One region of the Rhodococcus jostii RHA1 genome, then DNA from elsewhere that is predicted to be linked to it. Evidence: riboswitches for the same ligand, from Rfam matches in the RefSeq annotation. Region 1 holds a riboswitch; the other holds the start of a gene.

Region 1 (5,492 bases):
CGACTCCGGGCGGCAGGTGTTCGAGCGCGGCACTCGCGCCGAACGCGGACGCGAATCGTCCCCTCGTGTACCGGCTGACGTACGTGACGACGTCGGTCCGGTCGCCGATCCGTCCGAGAGCCTGGCGGGCGGCGGGGAGCATCGACCAGCCGACCTCGTGCCCGTGGGTGCTCGCGACCACCCGTTCCGCCCCGGCGCGGCGCAGCGTCGAACTCAGCAGCGCGAGCGGGGCCGCTGCGCCGAACCAGACGCCCGTGCAGTCGTGTTCGGCGAGCAACTTGGCGGCACGGCGGGCGACGAACGGCGTGGGCACCATCAAGGTGGTGGGGTGCCGGACGACCTGAAACGGTTGCCGCGCATCGAACTTGATGTGCGAGTCGCCGCGCCAGCGCGGAGCATAGACGACGAAGTCGTCGGCGGGCAGGTGCTTGGCGAAGGTGTGCAGGTACGACTGAATTCCACCGGGTCGCGGCGGAAAATCGTTCGTCACCAACAGGGTTCGGCGCATGTGATCACCGTAGGCGGTGGACCGTGCGTAGGCCGACGCAGGGTCACCCCAGGTGAGCGCCCACCCAGTCGGTCCAGCGGCCGCGGAATTGATCGGCGTCGACGCCGAGGACGTCGGACAGCCGTCCGTCGACCGCCTCCGGGTCTCCCTCCCCCACGGCCAGCGTCCGGTACAGCTCCGTGAGCCTCGATTCGCCGTACTGCTCCGCGACGAAGGCGTTGATCGACCACGCCGTCTCGTAGGCGACCGAGCCGCGTTCGCCGTATCCGGAGAAGTCGGTGTCCTCGGGGAACTCGGTCGGCGGACCCTCGGCGCCCACCTGCGCGGTCAGCGCCGGCGCGATCTGCCGTTCGGCTTCGCCGGTACCCCGGTATGCCGCGTACTCCGCGTAGCCCTCCAGCACCCACATCGGTGAGCGGTCCACCGTCTCGGCGCGCGCCGCCACGTGGATCAGCTCGTGCCGCAGGATCGCCCGCCGGGTGACCTCGGTCAGCCGGTCCGCGGATGCGGGGCTGAACACGATCCGCTGTCCGGTGACCGTGGCGGCATCGGGGTCGACGGCGTCCGAGATGGCGACGGCGGCGATGTCGCGTCCGTCGTGATTCGGGCCGACGAGCGCCGTGAACTCGTCCTGCGATCCCGCGACCCACACGAGCGCGCGGCCCGCCCAGTTCGAACCCCACAGCTGAGTGGCGTTGACGACGGCGGCGGGAAGTTCGTCCGCCAGCCGGTCGACCATGGTGGCGTTCTCGGGATGTCCGAGCACCACCGACGTCCGCCCGTCACCGGTGTCGACGCGGCGCGACACGACGGGTCCGAAATCCCACGGTCCACGCCAGGTCCGCCGGTCGCCGTCCACGGTGGCGCTGTCGCTGACCAGTGCCCAGCGCTCGCCGCGCCGGGCGACGACGAGAGCCACCGGCTTTCGGGTGGGACTCTCGTCCGCGATCGCGTAGCGGAGCTGCACGGCGGGGGCCCACACCTCGTCGGCCCCGAGCGCGTCGACGAGACTCGACGGCACCGCCGTCTCGGCGCCCTCGGCGATCTCGTAGCCCCAGTCCGAGAATTCCACCCCGGCAACGTTGCCCGCCCGCCGCGTCTCGGCGGCCAGGAATCCCGGTGCCGCCGCCTGATCCATCAGACCGGACAGCCGGGCCGCGTCGTTCGTCCGCACGGCCGACGCCCACGTGTCGAGGAGCGTCTGGACGGCTGCCGCACGCGCCTCGGCGTCGGCTTGCGCGGTGCCGACGGCCCCGTCGGCGTCCCGCTCGGTCCGGGAGAACCCCGTCAGTGCGAGTACGACGACGACGGCGAGGACGAGTCCGGCCAGTGCGGCCAGCTCCCACGGGCGCGCCTGACGGCGCGAGGTCGGATCCGTTGCGGGAGACGGGTCTGAAGCGGGCACGCCGGTGAGTGTATGAGCACACCCGGCCGCCGCTGTCGGACGGTCGCCGTCAGTAGCGGCGCGCCCCGTAGAAGGGGAACTTCGCCATCGACTCGATCTTCACCGGAACACCGAACGTCGAGGCGTGGAGAATGTTGCCGTTGCCGGCATAGAGGCCGACGTGGGACGCGTCGTTGTAGAAGAGGACGACGTCGCCGGGCTGCAGGGCGTCGCGGGACACCGGGGTGCCGCCGCTGGCCTGCGCCTGACTGGACCTGGGCAGCGTCTTGCCGATCTGCTTGTACGCCCACACGACGAGTCCCGAGCAGTCGAATTCGTCCGGACCGGTGGCGCCCCACACGTAGGGGTCGCCGATACGGGTCATGCCTGCCTGCAGCGCGCTCGTGCCCGAGCCAGGGGTGAGATGCGCGAGGATCGTGTTCGGGTCGAAGCCGGGCGGGAACGGCGTCCCCGCCAGCTGGTCGCGTTCGGCGCCGGTGAGATCTCCGAATGCCTTGATCACGTCGGCGATCTGCGCCTGCAGGTCGCTCTGCTTGCGTTGTAGATCGTCGCTCACCGCTTTCGCTTGCTCGGTCGCGGAGCGTGCGGCATCCGCGGACTTCTTCGACGCCTCGGCGGCCTTCGTGGCTTCCGATGTGGCGGACTGGAACTGCGCGACCTGATTGCGGGTGTCGTTGGAGATGGCGTCCAGAGCGGACATCTGGTCCAGGAGCTGCTGCGGCGAATCGCTCACCATTACGGCGAAGAGGCGATTGGTCCGTGCGCCCTGGTAGTTGGCGGTGGCGAGCTTGTTCACGACGGGCTGGAAGACGGCGACGCGCGCGTTGGCGGCGTCGAGCACACCCTGGTCCGCCGCGAGCTCGGCGTCGGCGTCGCGTTGCGCCGACTGCTTGGCCTCGAGATCGATCTGCGCGTTGTGGAGTGCCTCCGACGTCTGCTCGGACTGCCGGGACAGGTCACCGAGCTTTGTCAGCGCGTCGGTCGGGTTGGTGGTGACCGGGTCTGCACCCGCCTGGATCGCGGGCAGCGACACGAGCGCCACCGACAGCACGCCGGCGGTCAGCACGCTGCCCAGGGAGCGCTTCATCTTGTGTGAGGCCACGGAAATGCAGTTCTCCGATCGTCGCTCTCCACCAGCCGGGTCGGGTGTCCGATGCGCGGCTCAGGGATTTCCTCGGCCGATGCGACCGTGGAGTGCCGAAGAGGTGGTGACCCGCGTTGCCGCCCGGTTGGCGCGACAAGACTTCGCAAGGTCTCGGATAGGTTACGGAATGGCATACGTTTGTGTCCACCTGTGTCACGAACGGGGTGGCGGGGACCACCCGACGGGTGAACGACACGCTGTCTGCCTGGGGCGCAACGACATCGAGGGTGGGTTCGAATCGTGATTCGAACCACCCTCGGTGGTCGTGCGAGATCCTACGAAGCTACCCCGTGCATCCCCGCGCTCGACTCGGTGGATGCCTCGCGTCGCGTGTGGATCAGTAGCGGCGTGCGCCGTCGAAAGGCATGGACGCGATGGGCGCCAGCTTGACGGGCTGCCCCTCGGTGGAGGCGTGGATCACGTTGCCGTTGCCGGCGTAGATGCCCGAGTGCGATCCGCCGTAGAAGGAGACCACGTCGCCGGGGCGGAGATCGGACTGCGACACGGGAGTGCCTGCCGCCGCCTGCGCGTAGCTGGTGCGCGGCAGGTTCAGTCCGGCCTGCTTGAACGCCCACTGCACCAGACCGGAGCAGTCGAACGAGTTGGGGCCGGCGGCGCCGTAGACGTACGGCGAGCCGAGCTTGGTCTGTGCGGCCTGAACGGCCTTGTCACCTGCGGTGCTGGCCGGCGCCGGGGGCGCAGGCAGGTTCGGGACACCGGGGATCTGCGGGATGACGACACCCGGGATCTCGAAGGTTCCGACTCCGGGGATGGTGACGGGATCTGCGGCCGCGGGGGCCGCGGTAGCGGTGAGCGCTCCGACTGCGAGCGCGCCGGCGACGACTGCCCGTCGCACATTCCGCTTGGAAACTTGTGACGCCACGAAAGGGGTACTCCGTTTCTTCCATTCATCCGCCGACCGAGTTAGCTGACGGGTTCGGGCTGGGAAGATCAGCCCTACCCACCGGTGCGTGAGGACGTCCCGGCGGGATTCACCCCAGTAGAAACTTGGGTTCCCGGTACGGCCACTCTCGCGAGAGACCGATTAGGCGGTGACTAGCGATGCTGCCCCGGTGTTGGGGCTGCGAGACTCCGCTAGGTCTCAGGAAGGTTACGAAATGGAATACCCCGATGTCGACCGGGACACGCGGAAAGTGTCCGTTTGGGCCGATTTGGGCTTCGCGGGCGCGCGATACCCACATTCGGTAACGACTGGATAACAGGCGGTTGGTTTCCGATCCCTTTTCGATAGCGGGAGTGGGCATTTTCGCGGAGCCTGACGACTCCCCGATGTCTTCTCGACCAGTGTTCCTGCTGTTCAGCGGGGTGCCGCGGACCGCACCCGCCGCACGCGCCGGACCTGCCGGCACCGGTCCCCGCCCCGTCCGGACCCCTCCTTCGCGGTCGCGCGCCCGACCCTCGCACCGCCCGCGACCGTCGCCCGAGGCGGGCAGTGTGATCCTCGTCTCTCCGGGCTCTTCGGGCTCGCCGGGCGGTTCTGTCGGTGCCCGTCCATACGCTCTGAGCCGTGAGCGTCCCCGGTGTACCCGAACAGCTGAGATTCGACGAGCTCGACACCCCACTGCGGGACACCACGTTCGTGGTGGTCGATCTCGAGACCACCGGAGCGCGGCCGGGCGAGGACGCCATCACCGAGATCGGCGCCGTGAAGATCCGCGGTGGCGAGGTGATCGCCGAAATGGCCACCCTCGTCGACCCGGGGCGGTCCATTCCCCCGCACATCGTGGAGATCACCGGCATCACCACCGCCATGGTGATCGACGCCCCGCGGATCGAGCGAGTGCTGCCGGCGTTCCTCGAGTTCGCACGCGGGGCGGTGCTCGTCGCGCACAACGCCCCGTTCGACACAGGCTTCCTCAAGGCCGCCGCGTCCGCGACCGACACCCCCTGGCCCAAGTTCACCGTGCTCTGCACCGTCAAACTGGCCCGGCGCGTCCTCAGCCGCGACGAAGCGCCGTCGGTCAAGCTGTCGTCGCTGGCCCGGCTGTTCGACGTCGGGACCACTCCGACCCACCGCGCACTCGACGACGCCCGTGCCACCGTCGACGTCCTGCACGCCCTCATCGCGAGGGTCGGCAATCAGGGAGTGCACAGTCTCACCGAGCTCGTCGACTACCTTCCCGACGTCTCCTCGCACCAGCGGGCGAAACGCTCGCTCGCCGGCCATCTCCCCCATGCCCCCGGCGTCTACCTCTTCCGCGGACCGTCCGACGAGGTCCTGTACGTCGGCACAGCCACCGATCTGCGCCGGCGGGTGCGCAACTACTTCACCGGCTCCGAGACGCGCGGCCGGATGAAGGAGATGGTGGCGCTGACCACCCGGATCGACCACGTCGAGTGCGCGCACGCACTCGAGGCCGGTGTGCGCGAGCTCCGGCTGCTGGCAGCGCACACGCCTCCGTACAACCGGAGAT
Region 2 (5,492 bases), 4.0 Mb from region 1:
CCGTAATTGTTCGCCAGGAAGTCGGGCAGGTTCTGGGTGAGGAACGACTCCCACTTGTACGTGTAGGGCTGACCGTTGGTGTTGCTGGGCGCGTACCAGTCCGTGTAGAAGCTGGACTGTCCGCCGACCGGTTCGACGACGGTGATCCCGTGGTCGGACAGCCACGCGGCGTTGGTCTCGTGCTCCCACCCGCTGACGTCGTTGGTCGCGCGGAGGCCGTCGAGGAGATAGAGGGCCTTGTTGCTGCCGTTGTTCGCGAGCCACATCCGCACCTTGATCTGCCCGACCCCGCCGGGTGCGTCGACCCAGTGCTCACGCAGACGGCTGTACGGGTCCGCGGAGGCCGTCCCGCCGCCGACGAGGACGAACGCCAGCGGCAGGATCACCACGGCAATCATGAGCCGGACGACGCCTTTTATCCAACTTTGTGACGGCTTCGTTGCTGTGACAATCACGGTTCTGCCTCCTGGTAGTCGTCCCCGGCCAGGTACATATCAGCATCACGTTATTGCGCGCCCCGAAATTCCTCGGCGTTTGCGCAGAATCGTTATCTGACCCGTGAGTAGTTGTTAACCGCCCGTGGTTAACAAGTACTCACGGGTCAGTCGACGCGGGCGACGGACGTGATGCGGTGAAGGGTGAACCGCCGGACCGCGCCGCTCGCCGGGTCGAACGCGTCGAGTTGACCGCCGCCGACGCTCACGGGATCGACGATGCGGTGCGTCGCCACGCCCTGCGCGTCGACATAACCGATGGTCACGCTGGTGCGTTCCCGCGCCGCCGCGTTGAGCAGGGCGATGGTCGCGGCGCTGCTGGCCCGCGACCCGTCGGAGCGGATGCTGCCGGATCCCCGGGCCGACGCGGCCAGGTCGCCCGCGCGGAGGGTCCGGACGACCGCGTCGAGTTGGGCGTCCGTGGCGACGGCCGGGGTGCGGCCGGCGGGAGCCTTGCGCCGGGTCACGACCCGGGCGCCGCGGGGACGCAGGTCGACCAGGGCTCCGGACGAGTCCTCGCCTGCGGGCGCGAAACCGGCCGCCCGCAGTTCGCCCAGAACTTCCCGCAGCGGTGCCTGCGACACCGCAACCGTCGGAGCCAACGCGCGCAGGGCCAAAGTTGCAGCCACCGGCGACGCCAGGACCTCCGCGAGCAGGGTGGGGTCCTCGCAGCGGACGAACGACGCCGCGACCCCCGCCCGGAGCCGCCCGTGCCGCCTCGCGACGTCGTCGATCAGATACGACAGCGACTGCGGGACGGGTGTGCGCGACCGGGTCGCGAAGAGGCTGTGCAGTTCGGCCGCCGTCATCCCGACGTCGAGGGCACGCCGGACGCTGTCCTCGCTGATCCGGTACATCGACGCCGCACCGGCGGACTCGATGTCCGCGACCAGGGTGATCTGCTCCAGCAGGTCCGGAGTCAGCGGGCCGGGGGCGACGACGGTGAGGTCGGCCTGGACGAGGACGTGGTCGACGGGTTCGGGCAGCGACGCGTGCATCTCGGCCTCGGCGTCGCCGCCGTGGAGCAGTGCGCGTCCGGGTGAGCTGAGCGCTCCGCGGGCGACGAGTCCGAGCGTCGCGGCCTCGTCGAGGGTGCGTTCGACCGCGTGGACCCGCAACCGGGCACCCCAGCGGGGGCGGCGCCACGCCAGCAGTCGGCTGACCTCCGCCGGATCCGCCGAGTGGCCGCTGCCCAGTTCCGCCAGCAGTCCCAGGATCGCCTGCCGGTCGCGCGGCGCGGACGGCGCGCGCACCTCCTCGGACAGCGCGGCGACCGGTTTGTCGTTGGCATCGCGCATGCCGATGAACCACGCCATGCGCGGAAGTTCCAGCCACGCGGCGGCCAGAGCGTGCCACCGCCGGGCGACCGGCGCGGTGAGCCAGTTGTCGACCGCGGTGGTCGGGGCCCAGTAGTTCTCCCCGCTGTCGGACGTCGGCGCCGGATCCGGGGTGCCGCTCGCGATCAGTCCCGCAGCGGAGAGCAGTTCGACGAGCAGGCTCAGCCGGTTCTCGTCGATGCCGGACGTCTTGGCGATCCGGCGCAGTTCGCGGACACCGAGCCCACCTGCCCGCAGGGCGGGCGCCGGGATCTCGCCGAGAGCCTTGACGACGTCCTCGCAGTGGCGAACCAGTTCCAGCGCCTCACCTGCCGCGGCGGCGTTGATGTCGGTCGGCTTGTGCTTGCGGCCCGTGACGGTGGGAGCGGCCAGCGACGTGGGGTCGAAGACGGCCTCCCCGCGCAGGACCTGCCGCACCTGATAGGGCAGTTCGACGGTTTCGTCGTCGATCCACCGCAGCAGCCCGGCGGCGAGGAGTCGCTGCACGGGACGGTCGGGGGGTGTTCCCGGGGCCGCGTCCCGGGTGCGTCCGATCGAACTCGACTTCGACAGGGTCTCCAGGATGTCCCGCTCGACGCTCTGCAGTCCGGCCAGCGCGGCCGTGATGCCGGGTTCGTCCAGCGTCTCGTCGGGTTCGGCGCTGCGTCCGACCCGCCACGGGATGGTGGCCACGACAGCGGGAACGATGCGCAGCGACGTCTTGTCCCCCCAGACGATCCCCACGGACCGCAGGCCGTCCAGCGTGGCGTCGACGGTCTTCTTCGTCGCCCGCGACCCCACTGCGTCCTGCAGCGTGGCCCGCGGCACGGCGACCTCGTCGGCCCGTTCGAGCGCCAGGAGTTCGAGGATGCCGAAGTCCAGCGACGTCAGGTTGTCGGCCGCGCGGGCCACCGATGCCCGCTGTTCGGCGCGGCCGGCGAGGACGACGATCGTGGCAGGCGGTGGAACCGCCAGGTCGGGGCGCTTGCGGAGCAGATCCGTCAGTTCGGCGTCGCTGCGCGCGGCCAGCCAGTCCGCGAGGGTCGCGGCTCCGCGCGGGGAGGCAGCGGTGCCGTTGGTGCTCGCGGTGGCGTCGTCGGTGTCGGTCATCGACTATCAGATTAGAGACCTGGGCTGTACGTCGCCGAATGCTCCTGTCAAAATGGCACCGTGGCTAACAATTCGAAGAAGCAGTACGTGGATCCAGGGTGGCCCGAAACCGCCGATGGAGATAGCGCCGTGACCGAACTGTCGTCGAGCCGTGCGGGCGGATTGTCCCCGTTCGGCGAGGACACCGAGTTCCCGCTGCCGGCGGACTCGCTGCCGTACGCGCATCCGCACACCGTGATCAACCGCTGACCCGACGACACAAGAGGGGCCCTGCACCGGATCGGTGCAGGGCCCTCTTCTGTGAGTCGCGGGGGATTACTGCGGGAGCAGTCCCTTGTTCGCGTCGATGAGCTGCAGGATCTGGGGATCGATCGCGATGCCCTGAGCCTTGACGGCCTCGATCGCGTTGTCGACGGCACCGGCGTACTGCGACGTGCCGTTGGTGCTGGGGACGCCGCCCGTGAGGTCGGGGAGTGCCGGCGCCGCGGGGGCCTCGGGCACGGTTGCGGGGGCGGTGCGCTGGGTGGGTGCGCTGCTCAGGCCGAGGCTCGAGGAGCAGGACGGCCATGCGCCCCAGCCCTGGGAGTCGAGGACCTTCTCGGCGACGACGATCTGCTCTTCACGCGAGGCCTGGTTGGCGGTGGCCGCGTACTGGGTTCCACCGTGTGCGTTCCAGGTGCTCGGGGAGAACTGGAGTCCGCCCTGGAAGCCGTTTCCGGTGTTGATTCCCCAGTTTCCGCCGGACTCGCACTGCGCGAGGCGGTCCCAGTCGGAGTCGGGTGCCGCGTTCGCGGTGCCCGAGAAGGCTGCTCCGGCGACGCCCATGATGGCGCCGGTGACGGCGACCTTGGCGACGGTGCGGCCGGTGTTGGTGGGCTTGCGATGGCGTCCGCTCATAGTGGTCGAGATCCTCTCCACACGCGCCTGCGAGGTCAGCTGTCGGGTTCGGGCTGAGAGGTCGCCCGGCCTCGCCTCTCCTGGCTGGAGAGGGTCTGGCTTCACCCCAAGATCCGAGTGTGCGAAGCACATTCGGGCCGGTGTCCGTCTGAGAACTTGCGTTCCCTGGAGGACTTTGGGTCCCCCGTCCTCGTCCCTGGAATGCTTCGTCGGGACTCCGGTACCCGCGGGACGAGGTTTGGCGCGGCGGGCCGGATGTGACCGATGTTTCCTCGGCCGGTGACGACGGTAACGGGCCGAGGCCGCAGTGTCACCATTTGATAACGCGGAGTGTCTTCGCCTGTTGCGGGGCCTCATTGGGCGCGCAGGGACTCTTCCCAGCTAGTGGCGACGAGACGTGCGTATCGCCGAGCCGTTGCCCTTCCGTTACCGGGCCGTTATGTGAGGAAGCTCACATCACTGGGGAGCGTCGACGATGTCCTTGCCGAGGGGCATGAGCGAGATGGGGATCATCTTGAGATTTGCGACCGCGAGCGGAATCCCGATGATCGTGATCGCCATGGCGATTGCCGTCACGACGTGCCCGATCGCGAGCCACAGACCGGCGATGACGAACCAGATGACGTTGCCGATCAGCGAGGCGACACCGGCCGTCGGCTTGTCGATGACGGTCTTCCCGAACGGCCACAGCGCGTAGACGCCGACCCGGAACGACGCGATGCCGAACGGGATCGTGATGATCAGGATGCAGCACAGGATTCCGGCGACGAAGTACCCCAGCGCCAGCCACAGACCGCCGAAGATCAGCCAGATGATGTTGAGCAGAATTCTCATGATCGTCCCATCGGTCGGTGGTCGGGTGTGTCAGCGCGAGCGTCTGCCCTGTCTGAGCGCCGCGACGATTCCGAGGAGGAAGCCGATCGGGCACGCGAGGGCGATGAGATAGAGAACGAGGCCCGGTTCGGAATCGGAGAGCACCGGGGTCAGGAAGATCGCCACGATCGCGACGAAGCCGATCGCGAAGAGGGCGAGTGCGACGCGCAGGAGTCCGTCGCTCCTCCGGGGTGTGTGAGGAGTGCTCGGAGGAGTCGGTTCGTGGGCCACACCAGCAACGATAGTGCCTGGAAACCCGGATGTCGGAGGGGGTCTCTGCAAGGTAGACTGTGGGCACTGCGCGTCCCGCACCAGAGGTGGGGCGCGCTGTTTTGCATACCAAGTGCAACCAACTGCACTCCAAGTGATGAGCGGGTGAACGCGGTGCCGACCGGCAAGGTGAAGTGGTACGACGTCGAAAAGGGCTTCGGCTTTCTGTCGCAGGAGGAGGGGGAGGACGTCTACGTGCGTTCGTCCGCTCTTCCCGAGGGCGTCGAGGGCCTCAAGGCCGGCCAGCGCGTCGAGTTCGGCATGGCCGCCGGTCGACGCGGCCCCCAGGCTCTGAGCCTGAAGGTGCTCGACCCGGCGCCGTCGCTGCGTCAAAACGCCGCGCGCAAGGAGCCGTCCGCCAAGAAGCACACGCCGGACGAACTCCACGGCATGGTCGAGGACATGATCACGCTGCTCGAGGCGAAGGTCCAGCCCGATCTGCGCAAGGGCAAGTACCCCGACCGCAAGACCGCCCAGCGCATCTCCGAGGTGGTCCGCGCCGTCGCGCGCGAGCTCGACAGCTGATTCGACG

Evidence for each region. Region 1 has a riboswitch for cyclic di-AMP ahead of RHA1_RS44465 (NlpC/P60 family protein). Riboswitches for the same ligand answer to the same signal wherever they lie in the genome.
Region 2: it holds a riboswitch for cyclic di-AMP, as region 1 does, so the genes downstream of both, RHA1_RS24255 (transglycosylase family protein) here and RHA1_RS44465 (NlpC/P60 family protein) in region 1, are expected to answer to the same signal.

The regions. Positions count from the first base shown of each region.
Region 1 covers NC_008268.1:1,195,428-1,200,919, forward strand. Annotated here, with positions in the region: gene RHA1_RS05415 (glycosyltransferase family 4 protein) at 1-508, opposite strand, end outside; gene RHA1_RS05420 (hypothetical protein) at 552-1,913, opposite strand; gene RHA1_RS05425 (C40 family peptidase) at 1,963-3,015, opposite strand; gene RHA1_RS44465 (NlpC/P60 family protein) at 3,395-3,940, opposite strand; cyclic di-AMP (ydaO/yuaA leader) riboswitch at 3,955-4,119, opposite strand; gene RHA1_RS05435 (DEDD exonuclease domain-containing protein) at 4,586-5,492, shown strand, end outside.
Region 2 covers NC_008268.1:5,237,652-5,243,143, forward strand. Annotated here, with positions in the region: gene RHA1_RS24240 (alpha/beta hydrolase) at 1-455, opposite strand, end outside; gene RHA1_RS24245 (helicase-associated domain-containing protein) at 602-2,920, opposite strand; gene RHA1_RS24250 (hypothetical protein) at 2,981-3,169, shown strand; gene RHA1_RS24255 (transglycosylase family protein) at 3,236-3,817, opposite strand; cyclic di-AMP (ydaO/yuaA leader) riboswitch at 3,826-4,039, opposite strand; gene RHA1_RS24260 (YccF domain-containing protein) at 4,274-4,651, opposite strand; gene RHA1_RS24265 (hypothetical protein) at 4,682-4,921, opposite strand; gene RHA1_RS24270 (cold-shock protein) at 5,075-5,485, shown strand.